Regions from separate parts of the Mesorhizobium yinganensis genome, predicted to be linked through region 3. Evidence: predicted binding sites of a transcription regulator. Region 3 holds the regulator's gene; each other region holds the start of a gene.
What was found. Region 3 encodes PhoB, which activates phosphate uptake and scavenging genes when phosphate is short. Its sites were predicted from a motif close to TGTCATNNANCTGTCAT; they were not measured.
Positions count from the first base shown of each region.

Region 1: olsB (l-ornithine N(alpha)-acyltransferase) is a predicted target of PhoB. The motif match lies at 2,652-2,668, and genes of this name have one in related genera.
Region 2: ugpB (sn-glycerol-3-phosphate ABC transporter substrate-binding protein UgpB) is a predicted target of PhoB. The motif match lies at 1,893-1,909, and genes of this name have one in related genera.

Region 1 is NZ_JBEBMH010000004.1:322,547-327,602, forward strand. It holds gene acuI (acrylyl-CoA reductase (NADPH)) at 1-180, shown strand, start outside; gene ABMA59_RS11580 (PAS domain-containing hybrid sensor histidine kinase/response regulator) at 268-2,544, shown strand; gene olsB (l-ornithine N(alpha)-acyltransferase) at 2,720-3,607, shown strand; gene ABMA59_RS11590 (MmcQ/YjbR family DNA-binding protein) at 3,585-3,956, shown strand; gene ABMA59_RS11595 (trimeric intracellular cation channel family protein) at 3,984-4,616, opposite strand; gene grpE (nucleotide exchange factor GrpE) at 4,760-5,056, opposite strand, start outside.
Region 2 is NZ_JBEBMH010000001.1:460,119-465,174, forward strand. It holds gene ugpA (sn-glycerol-3-phosphate ABC transporter permease UgpA) at 1-316, opposite strand, end outside; gene ugpB (sn-glycerol-3-phosphate ABC transporter substrate-binding protein UgpB) at 530-1,828, opposite strand; gene tsaA (tRNA (N6-threonylcarbamoyladenosine(37)-N6)-methyltransferase TrmO) at 2,492-2,983, opposite strand; gene ABMA59_RS02195 (TOBE domain-containing protein) at 2,992-3,198, opposite strand; gene modA (molybdate ABC transporter substrate-binding protein) at 3,420-4,211, shown strand; gene modB (molybdate ABC transporter permease subunit) at 4,229-4,933, shown strand; gene modC (molybdenum ABC transporter ATP-binding protein) at 4,992-5,056, shown strand, end outside.
Region 3 is NZ_JBEBMH010000007.1:112,108-117,163, forward strand. It holds gene pstA (phosphate ABC transporter permease PstA) at 1-934, shown strand, start outside; gene pstB (phosphate ABC transporter ATP-binding protein PstB) at 950-1,774, shown strand; gene phoU (phosphate signaling complex protein PhoU) at 1,797-2,504, shown strand; gene phoB (phosphate regulon transcriptional regulator PhoB) at 2,516-3,205, shown strand; gene ABMA59_RS15480 (hypothetical protein) at 3,362-3,580, shown strand; gene ABMA59_RS15485 (hypothetical protein) at 4,094-4,270, shown strand; gene ABMA59_RS15490 (MFS transporter) at 4,395-5,056, shown strand, end outside.

The sequences.
Region 1 (5,056 bases), on a different contig from region 3:
ATCGATTCGGTGATGGCGCCGCGGGAACTGAGGATCGAGGCGTGGCGGCGGCTTGCCGACGAGCTCGATCGGCGCAAGCTCTCGGAACTGACGACGGCGATCGGTTTTGACGGCATCATCGCCGCCGCCACCGATATCGTCGACGGCAAGATCCGCGGCCGCGTCGTCGTCGAGATGTGAGAGCCGGGCCAGGGAATCCGCAAGAAGACTAAAATGCGAGCGTTTTGCAAAAACCTTCAGGAAGAAGGTCGCGCGTAAGTTCTGTGCATGACGGCACCGATACCCCACAGCTCCCTTGACGGGAAAAGCAAGGATACCGGCGACACGGCGCCGGAGCTTCCGTTGCATCCCGAGCCCGACGCGCTGGTCGAGCTGCTGCCGGCCAGACCGAGGAGGCTGCTCCTGCAGGTCGGCGGCATCATCGCCGCGTTGCTGCTGTCGGGCATCGCCAATCTTTTCCACGCGCCGCTATGGGTTGCACTCGGTCTTCTGGCGGCCGGGCTGATCGGCATCCTGTTCCTGTATCGCAGCCTCACCGTCAAAGAGCGCATCGCCAGCGAGGACGCAGGCGCCGAAGCGCCCGCCGCCCGCGTCGAGGCGCTTGCCGACCGCATGTGGGAACTGCACGAGAGCGAGGAACATTTCCTCGGCCTCATCGACGCGCTCGGCGACCTCGTCATCCATCGCGACCGCGAAGGGCGCATCGTCTACGCCAACAGGGTGTTCGCCGACCTCGTCGGCCGGCCGCTGGACGGCCTGATCGGGATGCGGCTCGCCGATCTCGGCATCGAGGTCGGCGTCGTCCCGGACGCGGCCTTCGCCGACGGCGAGTGCCTCAGTTCCACCGACGTCGCCGTGCATACGCCGGCCGGCACCCGTTGGTTCTCGTGGATCGAGCTTTCGGTGCGCGATCTCGCCAGCAAGGCGGTCTCGCACCGCGCCATCGCCCGCGACATCACCGCCCGCAAGCGCGCCGAGACCGCGCTGATCGGCGCCCGCGAGCGCGCGGAGTATGCGAGCGTGGCGAAGTCGCGTTTCCTGGCGACCGTCAGCCACGAGATCCGCACGCCGATGAACGGCATCATGGGCATGGCGAAACTTCTCGCCGACACCAGCCTTTCGGCGGAACAGAAGACCTATGTCAGCGCCGTCTCCACCTCGGCCAGCGCGTTGTTGGCGCTGATCGAGGACCTGCTCGACTTCTCCAAGATCGAAGCCGGCCGCTTCGTGCCGGAGCCGCAGCCGATCTCGCCGCGCGAACTGGTCGAGAGCGTGGTGGAACTGCTGGCGGCGCGCGCCTACGGCAAGGGCATCGGCCTCGGCTGCTACGTCGCGCCCAACGTGCCGCACAGCATCACCGCCGATCCCGGCCGTGTCCGCCAGGTGCTGCTCAACCTGATCGGCAACGCCATCAAGTTCACCGATACAGGCGGCGTGCTGGTCACCGTGGGGCTGAAGCCGGGGACGGGAGACATGGATCTCGTGCGCTTCGCGGTGGCCGACACCGGTCCCGGCCTGCGCAAGGACGACATGGAACGCATCTTCCAGGAATTCGAGCAGGCCGACGGCAGTTCGACCCGGGCGCATGGCGGAGCCGGCCTCGGTCTCGCCATCTCGCGCCGCATCGTCGAGGCGCTGGGCGGCACCATCTCGGTCGCCAGCGACCTCGGCCTTGGCTCCGAATTCGCCTTCGACATCCCTGCCCTGGACGCCAGCGGCTCCAGCCTTGCGCGCGGCGCCGTGCTCGAGGGCCATCGCTCGATCATCCTGTCGAAGAACGAGGTCGAATGTGACGCCATCGCGCGCACGATCCGTGCCCATGGCGGGACCGTCGACGTCGCCTATTCGCTGGAGCAGGCGGTGGAGCTCTCCGGACCTTGCGACGCATTGCTCATCGACGCCTCGATCGAGGCGCCGGACGGAAGGGTGCTGAAGCGCCTGAAGCAGGCCGGCTTCTCCGGCAGCCAGGCGATCACGCTGATCGCGCCGACCGACCGGGGGGCGCTCGGCGATTTCCGCGCCAGCGGCTACGTCACCTTCCTGGCCAGGCCGGTGCGCGGCGAGACGCTGCTGCGCGTGCTGCTTTCCGGCGCGGCAAGCGCGGCAATCACCGCCCTGCCCGCTCCCCGCGCGGCATCCAGGGGCCGCAGCGCGCGGGTGGCGGGGCTTTCGGTCCTGCTCGCGGAGGATAACGAGATCAACGCGCTGCTGGCGCGCACCACGCTGCAGAAGGCAGGGCATCGTGTCGAGGTGGTCAACAACGGCAAGGCCGCGGTCGAGGCCGTGATCGGGCCGCGCAAGGAACGGCACGACGTGGTGCTGATGGACCTGCATATGCCCGTCATGGACGGGCTGGAGGCCATCGCGCTGATCCGTCGTCACGAGGAGGAGAACGATCTGCCGCCGGTGCCGATCATGGTTCTGTCCGCCGACAGCCAGGAGAAGACCCGCCACGACGTTCTCGCGCACGGGGCCAGCGGCTTCGTCACCAAGCCGCTCGACCCCGATGCGCTCGTCCACGCCGTCGAGGAGCGCCTGGCCTGACTTGCCGGCAGCGCATCCGGTTCGAGGCGGCCTCTCCCGCCGTTCACGCTAAGTTCGGCAAGGCTTTATCGGGGGATGGGCTTGAGCGCCGGCTTCCGTCACGGTAGTTTCATACGACTGTTGCACTCGGCTTGTAATGTTCTCCCATGCTCGGCTGCACGAAGGAGGATCACCCGTGCAAACAGTGGTTCCATCGGCCGAAGTCCCCATCGAGGCGAAAGTCGGCCTGATCCCCGGCGTCGAGCCGGGGCTCGGCATTGCTCACAAGACGCTCGGACGCATCGGTTCGCTCGAAGCCAGGCTTGCCCGCAACGACTCGGAGATCGCCGCCGCGCAAGAGGTCCGCTACCGCGTCTTCTACGAGGAACTTGGCGCCAAATCCAACCGGCTGGAGGCGCTTGACCGCCGCGACGCGGACCGTTTCGACGCCTGCTGCGACCACATACTGGTGTTCGACCACGCATTGCCCGGCCCCGAGCACAACCGCATCATCGGCACGTACCGGTTGCTCAATCAGGAGGGCGCGGCCCTAGCCGGCGGCTTCTACTCGGAAGACGAATTCGACCTCGGCTCGCTGATCCAGCGGCATCCGGGCAAACGTTTCCTCGAACTCGGACGCTCCTGCGTGCTGCCGCAATACCGCTCGAAGCGCACCATCGAGACCCTGTGGCAGGGCATCTGGGCGTATGTGCTGCATCACGACATCGACGTGATGGCGGGTTGCGCCTCGTTCCATGGCACGGTCCCGGCAGCACACGCCGAGGCGCTCTCCTTCCTCACACACAATTTCCGCGCCGAGCCCGGCTACGACGTGTCCGCGCTACCCGGCCGCTGCCACCCCATGGATCTGGTTCCCTGCGAGGCGATCAACGCAAAGTCCGCGTTCCTGCGGATGCCGCCGCTGATCAAGGGCTACCTGCGCCTTGGCGCGCGCATCGGCGACGGCTGCGTCGTCGACCATGATTTCGAGACGGTGGACGTGTTCATGATTCTGCCGGTCAAGGAAATCAAGCAGCGCTACATCAGCTACTATTCCGGGGATGCCGGCCGCCTCGCCGCCTGAAACCGCCGAAGCCTTTGCGCCGGCCGTCGAACGGGTGCGCGAGGCAATGCTGTTGCTGCCGGATGTGACCGAGAGCACCTCCTACGGCACGCCGTCGCTGAAGATCGGCAAGAAATTGCTGACGCGGGTCAAGGACCCGATGACGCTGGTCATCATGTGCCCGCGGGAGGAAAAGGCGGCGCTGATGGAAACAGCGCCCGACATTTATTTCGAGACCGACCACTACAAAGGCTGGCCGGCCATCCTCGTCCGCGTCGACGCCATCTCCGACGCCGAACTCATCCACCGGCTGAAATGCGCCATCCGTCTGCAGGCCCCGACGAGGAGAGCGATCCGCGACGACAGATAAGCTGGTCCCCCGGGGTGCAGAGGACCCCTATGGAATATCGTCCGGCCGCCTGCCGGGACGGCCTTTGTAAGGCTCGAGCGTCCAGCCGAACCACAATGCGCCGCCGCGCACGAAGAGCCCGATGACAAAAGCGATGATGGCAGACGCACCGGGAGCCGCGAGCAGCGCGTCCGCCACGACATAGGCTGCCGCCCCCGCGCCGGCCGCCGTGATGTATACTTCCGGCCGCAGCAGCACCGACGCTTCCTGCGCAACGATGTCCCGCAATATGCCGCCGAAGGTGGCCGTCAGCATGCCGGTGATGATGGCCACGACCGGCGAGCCGGTGATGGTCATTCCCTTGGCGGCGCCCATCGCCGCGAAGGCGGCCAGCCCGACCGCGTCCAGCCACAGCAGCCATTTCCAGCGCGAGGCGACCAGATGCGCGGTGAAGAAGACGAATGCCGCCACGACCGCGCAGATCAGCACGTAGACGGTATCGCCGATCCAGAAGACGGGGATGTTGAGGATGACGTCGCGAAGCGTCCCACCCCCAATGCCGGTTATGGCTGCGAGGAAGATGAACCCGACGATGTCGAGCTGCTTTCGCGACGCGGCAAGGGCTCCCGTCGCCGCGAACACCGCGACACCGGCATAGTCCAGGAGCAGCAGCGGATTCATTTGGATCCGGGCCATCAGGGCAGTTGGCAGTAGGCAGTAGGCAGTAGGCAGTAGGCAGTAGGCAGTAGGCAGGATCGGGCCGCTGGCAGCCGGGAGCAAGCTCTATTTTCCGACTGCCGACTGCCTATTGCCTACTGCCGTATTCAAGCATCCCTCTCGGCCTCTCCGCTCACGGGCCCCGGTTCCGCCGGAGCGTCATTCGCCGCCTGGTGCTTCGGGCCGCCCTTGGCGACGCCGACCATCGCGGGACGCAGGACGCGCTCGCCGATCGAATAGCCGGGCTGGACCACCTGCACCACCGTGTTGGCGGGAACTTGCGGGTTCGGCACCTCGAACATGGCCTGGTGGAAATGCGGATCGAACTTTTCACCCTCGGGGTCGAGTTTCTTCACACCATGGCGTTCCAGGGTCGACAGCATCGAACGCTCGGTCATCTCAAC
Region 2 (5,056 bases), on a different contig from region 3:
AGAAGCCGCGGCCCTTGATCACCTTGTCGACCATGACCGCCAGCAGCAGCGCCACGGACATGGCGACGAAGGCGGTCGACACCGAGAAGATCACGGTCACCTTCAGCGAGTTGAGATAGTTCGGGTCGGCAAGCACCTTTTCGAAATTGGCGAACCAGACGAATTTCGAGCGCAGCCCGAACGGGTCCTCGCGCAGCATCGACTGCTGCAGTGCCTGGCCGGCCGGCCAGTAGAAGAAGACAAGCGTGATGGCGAGCTGCGGCGCCAGCAGCAGGTAGGGCAGGAATTTGTTGGGGAAGGTTACGCGCGGGGTCATGAAGAACTATCCCGCAGCCGCGCGCAATCACCCCCCTCTGTCCTGCCGGACATCTTCCCCTCAAGGGGGGAGATCGACAGCATCAATGGGGTGCGAACCAGACCGTTTGTGATGTGCGAAAGCCTTCGCGCCAGCCAATCTCCCCCCTTGAGAGGGAGATGTCCGGCAGGACAGAGGGGGGCGATTTCGCTCACGCTCCCAGGCTCAGGGTGCTCAATTCCCCAGCGCTTCCTTGATCGCCGCGTTGCCGCGCGACACGGCGTTGTCGAGCGCTTGCTGGGCGGTCTGTTCGCCGGCCAGCATCTTCTCGTATTCCTCGTTCATGATGTCGCGGACCTGCGGCAGGTTGGCGAGACGCACGCCCTTGGAATTCTCGGTCGGGGCCTTGCCAAGCATCTGCTTGATCGGGATCTCGCGGGCGGGGTTCTTGTCGTAAAAACCGTCGGCCTTGGTCTTCTCATAGGCGGCCATGGTCACCGGCAGATAACCCGACACCTGGTGCAGGCGGGCCTGGATTTCGGTCTGCGACAGGAAGTTGAAGAACGCCGCGACGCCCTTGTACTCCTCGTCCGACTTGCCGGCGAACACCCACAGCGAGGCGCCGCCGGGGATCGTGTTCTGCGATTCGGTGTCGTAGGGCAGCGAGCCGGTGCCAAAATTCATGCCCGACTTCACCACGTCGCCGAGACCGCCCGACGATTCGGTGAAGATGCCGCATTCGCCGGCGAGGAAGATCTGCTTGGCCTCGGAGGTGCGGCCGCCATATTTGAAGGTGCCGTCCTTGGCGAGGTCGGCCAGCGCCTGGAAATGCTTCACGAAGGGTTCCGCGTTGATCTTCAGTTCAACGTCGAGCGAGGCGATGCCGTTCTCGTTGGTGCCCCACTGGTAGTTGTTCCAGGCGGCGAAGTTTTCGGTGTGGATCCAGGTCAGCCAGGTTGAGGTGAGGCCGCAGGGGGCAGCGCCGCTCGACTTGATCTTCTTGGCGGCGTCCCAGACCTCGTTCCAGGTCTTGGGCGGGTTGTCGACGTCGAGGCCGGCCTTCGCGAAAATGTCCTTGTTGTAATAGAGGATCGGCGAGGACGAATTGTAGGGGAAGGACAGCATGGTGCCGTCCGGCTTCGAATAATAGGAGACGATGCCGGGCAGGTACTGGCTCTTGTCGAACGGCGTGCCGCCCATCGACAGGATCTCTGCGACCGGCTTGATGGCGCCTTCGGCGGCCATCATCGTGCCGGTGCCGGCGTCGAACACCTGCATGATCGCCGGCGGCTGCTTGGCGCGGAAGGCGGCGATGCCGGCGTTCAGCGTCTCGGGATAGGTGCCCTTGAACACCGGCACGATCTTGTAGTCGCTCTGGCTCTCATTGAATTCCTTGGAAAGCGTTTCCACGACCTCGTTGTTGGCGCCGGTCATGGCGTGCCACCAGGAGATCTCGGTCACAGCGAAGGACGAGGTGGTGGAAAGCAATGTGAAGGCGAGGCCGAATCCGGCCGCCAAGCCGCTGAATTTCATCGTGTTCACTCCCAATTTTCGTTGGCGAAGGTTTGAGGTTCGCAAACGGCAGTATCGACTGATTGTGACAGCCGGACAACGGTTTTTTCGCCATCCGTTTGCCGACTAATTGTTTAGATCCGCCGGGGTGGACTTTGGAAGAACCGTGCCTAAAAACCCGGCACACTTCGTCGTTGCCACGCTGCGGAGAACCGCCCTGGCCATTGCATGGAAACTCCCGTTCGGGAGGGTGGGAAGCGGGGCACGCGGCCGAGCCTCTCAAAGTTTTTGTACGTGGCGCGAACCGCGCGCCCCGCCGGCGTGCTTGCCCGACCGCTGATACCGCCCACTCGATCCGGGGCGCGTCGTCGCGATCTGGGGCCCGGGCGTAAAGGCTCTCGCCAGGCCACGCACCGTTACGCGGCCATCCCGGCACCGTCGCTCTCCCCTGATACCCGGTGCGCACCAGGTTTCCCGCGAGAGCGATGCGGGTGAGTATAAGGGAGGCGGAAAAAGCGGGGACGGAAAGCGATCGGAAGAATTTCCGGTAATAACGATATCAAAGGCTTGTACGAGATTCGCAAAAAATCGGCCGATTCCATCCCCTTTTCTGGGCGTATGGCGCAGATAACTATCCACAGACCTTAATTGGCGCGACCAGTTATCCGCGCCGGGGCATCGGCCTCACCCCGTCTCCAAATCGCCGGGCTGCGGCGGGGCGATCGGCGTGAACAGGGCGCGGTCGGGCTTGATGTCGAGCAGGGGCGTGCCGTCGAGGCAGTCCAGGCCGCGCACCAGCACGACGCCGTTTTCCACGCCGACCAGCGTGGCGATCGACGTGCCGATCGGATTGGGCCGCGCCGGCGAGCGCAATGAAAACGTGCCGCGCGCGCTGCCGTCATTGGCCGGGCTCTGCAAAACCAGGTCGCGGCGCGACAGGTGCAGCCAGTACAGCACCTCCAGCCGTTCGAACTGTTCGACACTGTCGAGCGCCTGCCACCACGGCTCGAATATCTCGATCCGGCAGACTGGACCGTCGGCACGACCCTGGCGCGGCGTCATCATGCGCGAGGTCCAGGGTGTGCGGATCAGGCCGATGAACACCAGCCCGGCGTCGGTCGCCGGCGGCGGATCGACCGCGACCTCGCCGTACCGGATCTCGTTCTCGCGGACCATGCGGCGGCTCAGTCGACAGCCACCATCACATCCGACGCCTTGACCACGGCATGGGCCTGCTTGCCCACTTCGAGGCCCAGATCGTCCACGGCGGCATTGGTGATCGACGCGGTCACCACCGTCCCGCCGACATCGATGCGCACATGCGCGGTGGTGGCGCCTTTGGTGACTTCGACGACCTTGCCTTTGAGGATGTTACGGGCGCTGATCTTCATGGTTTTCACTCCTTGGACGATTGTGCATGCGCCGGCAGGGCGCCCGCGCGTTGTATCATGGCGGCGCGTTTGGATGTTCGCAAAATGTCGGATCTGCTGCAGAATTTGTTGTCTCCAAGCCCGCCGTCGGTTGCGCCGGGCCTAGCAGTTATGTTTGATTGAATATATCGATCACGCAGGCCGGTCGCGGAACGCGGCGGCGTCAACAGGGAGTTTGGTCTATGGCACGGATGGGCATGCGGCTTCTGGCGGCCGCCGGGGTTTCGGCGATGGTTCTGGCGGCGCCGGCCGCCTTGGCGGCGGAGAGCCTGACGGTGTTCGCCGCCGCCAGCCTCAAGAACGCGCTCGACAACGTCAACACCGCCTGCGAAGCCGATGTCGGCGAGAAGGCGACGATCTCCTATGCCGCGAGTTCGGCGCTCGCCAAGCAGATCGAGGAGGGCGCGCCGGCCGACGTGTTCATCTCGGCGGACCTCGCCTGGATGAAATACCTTTCCGACAAGAAGCTGACCAAGCCGGATACCGAAGTGCGCCTGCTCGGCAATCGAATCGTGCTGGTCGCGCCGGCCGATTCCGCCGCAGCCACCGAGATCGCGCCGAATTTCGACCTCGCGAAACTGGTCGGCGACGGAAAGCTCGCCATGGCCAATGTCGATTCGGTGCCGGCCGGCAAATACGGCAAGGCGGCGCTTGAAAAGCTCGGCGTCTGGGGTTCGGTCGAGGGCAAGGTGGCGCAGGCCGAGAACGTGCGCGCCGCCCTTGCATTGGTCTCCACGGGCGAGGCGCCGGTCGGCATCGTCTACCAGACGGATGCGGCGGCCGACAAAAAGGTCAAGATCGTCGGCACCTTCCCCGAGGATTCGCACCCGCCGATCATCTATCCGGTGGCGCAGACCGCCGAATCGAAGGACGCCGAGACGCCGGCCTTCCTGAAATGCCTGCAGTCGGACAAGGCCAGGGGCCTTTTCGAGGAGCAGGGTTTTACCGTATTGGTGCCGCCAGCCTCGAACTGATTTCGACTGGATCGTGAATGGAGTGGCTGCATCTCAGCCCCGATGAGTGGAACGCGGTCCGGCTCTCCATAAAGGTCTCGACCTGGGCGACGGTGGTGGCGCTGCCATTCGGCATCGCCATTGCCTACGCGCTTGCCCGGCGCGAGTTCTGGGGCAAGGCGCTGCTCAACGGCATCGTGCACCTGCCGCTGATCCTGCCGCCGGTGGTGACGGGCTACCTGCTGCTCATCACCTTCGGCCGGCGCGGCCCTGTCGGGTCGCTTTTGGACCAGTATTTCGGGATCGTCTTTTCTTTCCGCTGGACGGGTGCGGCGCTTGCCTGCGGCGTCATGGCCTTTCCGCTGATGGTGCGGGCGATCCGCCTGTCGATCGAGGCGGTCGACAAAAAACTCGAGGCGGCCGCCGGAACGCTCGGCGCAAATCCCCTCTGGGTGTTCGCCACCATCACCCTGCCGCTGATCCTGCCCGGCATCATCGCCGGCATGATCCTGTCCTTTGCGAAAGCCATGGGCGAGTTCGGCGCGACCATCACCTTCGTCTCCAACATTCCGGGCGAGACGCAGACCTTGCCGTCGGCCATCTATACTTTTACCCAGGTGCCGGGCGGCGATTTGGGCGCGCTCAGGCTGACGCTGGTCTCGATCGTGATCGCCATGGCGGCGCTGGTCGCTTCCGAGGTGCTGGCGCGGCGTGTCAGCCGGCGGCTGGATATCGAGGGATGAGGGTGGGTTCTTCCCCGTTCGCGTTTTCCTGGGTTGGTGTTCCAGCGAGGCGGGACAGATGACCCTCTCCGTCCGCATCCGCCACAGGCAAGGCGATTTCCTGCTCGACGCGGCGTTCGAGAG
Region 3 (5,056 bases):
CGTGCGCACGCAGCTTCGCGACATGGTGGTCGCCGATCCCTCGATCATCGGCACGACCCGCGACGTCTGGGTGCTGACCAGCGCCAACGTCGATTCCGCCTACAAGGGCCAGATCGACCTCACAGTCGCCGAGACCAACCGCAAGGTTTCCGACCGGCAGGTCGCCTTCATCACCAAGCTGCGCGACGAGGGCGCCTTGACCGGCAAGTTCAACACCGGTCTGTTCGTCAACGGCGCCTCGAGCCGCCCGGAAATGGCCGGCATGGGCGTCGCCATCATCGGTTCGTTCTACATGATGCTGATCGTGCTGCTCTTGGCGCTGCCGATCGGCGTCGCCGCCTCCATCTACCTGGAGGAGTTCGCCAAGAAGACGCGGCTCACCGACATCATCGAGGTCAACATCAACAACCTCGCCGCCGTGCCGTCGATCGTCTTCGGCCTGCTCGGCCTGGCCGTCTTTATCAACTTCCTCGGCATGCCGCGCTCGGCCGCGCTGGTTGGCGGCCTGGTGCTGACGCTGATGACGCTGCCGACCATCATCATCGCCACCCGCGCCGCGCTCGCCGCCGTGCCGCCGTCGATCCGCTCGGCAGCGCTCGGGCTCGGCGCATCCAAGACGCAGGCGGTGTTCCAGCATGTGCTGCCGCTCGCCACCCCCGGCATCCTCACCGGCACCATCATCGGCCTGGCCCGCGCGCTCGGTGAAACCGCGCCGCTGCTGCTGATCGGCATGGTGGCCTTCGTCGCCGACTATCCGGCGACGCCGCTCGACCCGGCCACGGCATTGCCCGTGCAGATCTACATGTGGGCGAACGAGGCCGAGCGCGCCTTCGTCGAGCGCATGTCCGGCGCCATCATCATTCTTCTGGTATTCCTCATGGTGATGAACATCACCGCAATCGTGCTCAGGCGCCGCTTCGAACGGCGCTGGTAGACGGGAGCAAGCATCATGAACATCATGACCGAACAGAAACTCGAGCAGGCAGTGAGCGGCAGCATGACTGCGAAAACCAACGAAGTGATCAAGATGCAAGGCCGCAAGGTCGGCGTCTTCTACGGCCCGAAGCAGGCGCTGTTCGATGTGGAACTCGACGTGCGGCAAAACCAGGTGACGGCGCTGATCGGCCCGTCGGGCTGCGGAAAGTCGACTTTTCTGCGGTGCCTGAACCGCATGAACGACACGATCGACTCGGCCCGCGTCACCGGCAAGATCACGCTGGACAACGAGGATATCTACGATCCGAAGATCGACGTGGTCGAACTGCGCGCCCGTGTCGGCATGGTGTTCCAGAAACCCAATCCGTTCCCGAAGTCGATCTACGAAAACGTCGCCTACGGCCCGAAGATCCACGGGCTCGCGAAGAGCAAGGCCGACCTGGACCAGATCGTCGAGTCGAGCCTGAAGAAAGCCGCGCTCTGGAACGAGGTCAAGGACCGCGTCAACGAGCCGGGAACCGGGCTTTCCGGCGGCCAGCAGCAGCGTCTCTGCATCGCCCGCGCCATCGCGGTGTCGCCCGAGGTCATCCTGATGGACGAGCCGTGCTCGGCGCTCGACCCGATCGCCACCGCCAAGGTGGAAGAGCTGATCGACGAGTTGCGGGCCAACTACACCATCGTCATCGTCACCCATTCGATGCAGCAGGCCGCCCGCGTGTCGCAGCGCACGGCGATGTTCCATCTGGGCTACCTGGTCGAGGAAGGGGCGACGGACAAGATGTTCACCAACCCCGATGACAAGCGCACCCAGGACTACATTACCGGCCGCTTCGGCTGATCCCGGCCCGAGGAACACCAGAATGCGCGAACACACCGTTGCGTCCTTCGATCAGGACCTGAAACAGATCGACCAACTGATCCGCGACATGGCGGACCTGTCGACGTCGATGGTCGGCGCCTCCATCCGGGCGCTTCTACACACCGACGCCGCGGCGGCGCAGCGGATCATCTCCGATGACGCCATCATGGACGCCAAGCAGCGTGAGCTGGACGACCGCGCCATCACGCTGATCGCCAAGCGGCAGCCGATGGCCCAGGACCTGCGCGCCGTGCTCGGCGCCATCCGCATGGCGGGCGATTTGGAGCGGATCGGCGATCTTGCCAAGAACGTCGCCAAGCGCGTCGGCGCGATCGGTGAGGGGACGACGCCGCGTGGCTTGTCCCACGGCATCGACGACATGGCGACGATGGTCCTTGCCCAGATCAGCGGCGTCGTCGACGCCTATACCGGGCGCGAGCCCGCCGAACTCGACCGGCTGCGCGCCGAGGACGAGAAGATCGACCTCAAATACACCTCGGTGTTTCGCGAACTCCTGACCTACATGATGGAGGATCCGCGCAACATCACCACCTGCACGCATCTGCTGTTCTGTGCCAAGAACCTGGAGCGTATCGGCGACCACGTGACCAACATCGCGGAAAACGCCTATTATGTGCTGACCGGTTCGCAGCTTCCGGCGAACCGTCCGAAACTCGACGAGACGGCGACGACCGTCCTCGCCGAATAAAGGCAGGCGCGATGATCGCACCGAAGGTCATGGTGGTCGAGGACGAGGAGCCGTTGGGCGTCCTCCTCCGCTACAATCTTGAGTCCGAGGGCTATCAGGTCGAGGTCGTCATGCGCGGCGACGAGGCCGAGATCCGGCTGCAGGAGAATGTGCCGGACCTTCTGGTGCTGGACTGGATGCTGCCGGCGGTTTCCGGCATCGAACTGTGCCGGCGGCTGAGGATGCGCCCGGAAACCGAGCGCCTGCCGATCATCATGCTGACGGCGCGCGGCGAGGAAAGCGATCGGGTGCGCGGGCTGGCCACCGGCGCCGACGACTATCTGGTCAAACCGTTTTCGACCCCCGAATTCGTGGCGCGTGTAAAAGCGCTGCTGCGCCGCGCCAAGCCGGAAGTGCTTTCGTCGGTGCTCAAGGTCGGCGATATCGTGCTCGACCGCGAGTCGCACCGCGTCTACCGCAAGAAGAGCGAGATCAAGCTCGGCCCGACCGAGTTCCGGCTGCTGGAATTCATGATGCGCCATCCCGGCCGCGTGTTCTCGCGCGGGCAACTGCTCGACAATGTCTGGGGCGAGACGATCTATATCGACGAGCGTACCGTCGACGTGCATGTCGGCCGGCTGCGCAAGGCGGTCAACACCAACCGCCTGCCCGACGTCATCCGCACCGTGCGCGGCGCGGGCTACGCCATCAGCGATGAATGATCGTCGTCCCGCCGCGTCGTCGCGGCGAGCGCCGTCTTTGGGCAATACCCTCCGTTTCCCACCATTGAAATGCCCGAGCCTGCTGTCCCGCGGGCGTTAGCTTTTTGTTATCCTTAATGCGCCACTCTGGCAGGCATGAAGCCTGCGGGAAACCATATGGAAATCCTGTCCAAGGATCGGAACATCGCCGAGATGGACGCCCTCATGGACGCCCAGGACGACCGCAAGACCAAGCTGGTCGACCGTCGCGCCATCCATGAATCGGTTTCTTATCTCAGGAGCCACGGCTTCGATACCGAAGAGGTCCAGCGCTGCCTGGTGCGCTATTTCTATGTCGACCTCGACCTGCTCAACGAAGCGCTGACGGAACACTGAACGCCCGGCTTTTCAGGCGAAATATGGACTGCTACGCTTCGACAGTCCTTGCGCTGACGTCCACTCCAATATGTTCAGGCGGAGCGCGATGGATTTTGCGCCCTCGCGACATCCTGGCGCTCGTTACGCGCGCTCCGCTATTTTCCGCGACCAGTCGCCGGCCGATCCTGTAGGCCACATAGCCGGCCAGCGCGGCCGTTGCCAAACCCAAGCGTGTCATTTGGTGGCCCTCCGTTTCCTCGGCCCGGTGCGAGATGGATTTGGCGGAACGGGTTCGGCTTCAACGTCAGGTGTCATGTATTTCGCGGCGAGCCGGGTCGCCACCACTGCCAGCCCAAGCCGTACAAGCCATTTGAACATCGAAAACCTCCATTCGTTGCGGTGGAAACTCGCATGTATGCGGAGAGGTTCCGGGAATGTTGGCGGTCCGTGCCGGCGCTTTCCAATCAGCAGAAAAAGCCATGCGACCTTTTCGCCGCCCGTGCGTTGAACCGGCCAACGGAGGCAGAACTCATGGCTAGGAAAGTGAAGCAAGGCGGCCAACTCGCAGCCGGTCAGGAACTCGAAGTTCAGCATCTGGCGGAGACGACCGACCTCTCGCCTCGACAGGCGCGCGAACTTCTGAAGCGCCACGGTAACGACTGGGAAAAGATCCGCAAGGAAGCGGAGACATTCAAGGCCGAGAGCTAGGGCCAAAGGCGCAATGGCGACGCGACTTTCGCAATTATTCTTGGTCCAGCTGTGAATTGGGGGCGCTAAAGGCGGCGAACCGCGCTAAAGACGGCGTGGTTTCTTCTCTCGTATTTCGAGCCCGATGTCTTCCAACACCGCGACCGCCGCAAGCCAGCGTTATGCTGCCTTCCGGCACCGGCCGTTCCTCGCCTTCTGGGCGGCGCGTTTCCTGGCGACGTTCTCGACCCAGATCGTGTCCGTCGCGGTTGGCTGGCAGGTCTACGACCTGACGCGCGATCCGTTCGATCTCGGCCTTGTCGGCATTATCCAGTTCATCCCCTCGCTGCTGCTGGTGCTGATCACCGGGGCGATCGCCGACCGTTTCGGCCGCCGCCTGATCATGGGGCTCGCGGCGGGGCTGGAGGCTCTCTGCGCGCTGGCGCTGCTTCTGCTTTCGCTGCGCGGGTTGACGAGTGTCGTGCCTGTGTTCGCGGTGCTTGCCGTGTTCGGCATAGCACGGGCTTTCTTCGGTCCTGCTGCTGCCTCGCTGGTGGCCAATCTCGTGCCGCCCAAAGATTTCGCCAATGCCGTAGCCTGGAATTCCTCGGCATGGCAGACCGCGACCATCGTCGGCCCTGTCGCCGGCGGCCTGCTCTACGGCGTCTCCGCCGAAGCGGCCTATGGCGTTGCGACATTGCTGATGCTGGCGTCAGCCGTGCTCATCTTCAGCATTCCCAAGCCGGCACAGCGAACCGGCACGGAGCGCCCTTCGATCGATACGCTCTTTGCAGGTTTCCGCTATAT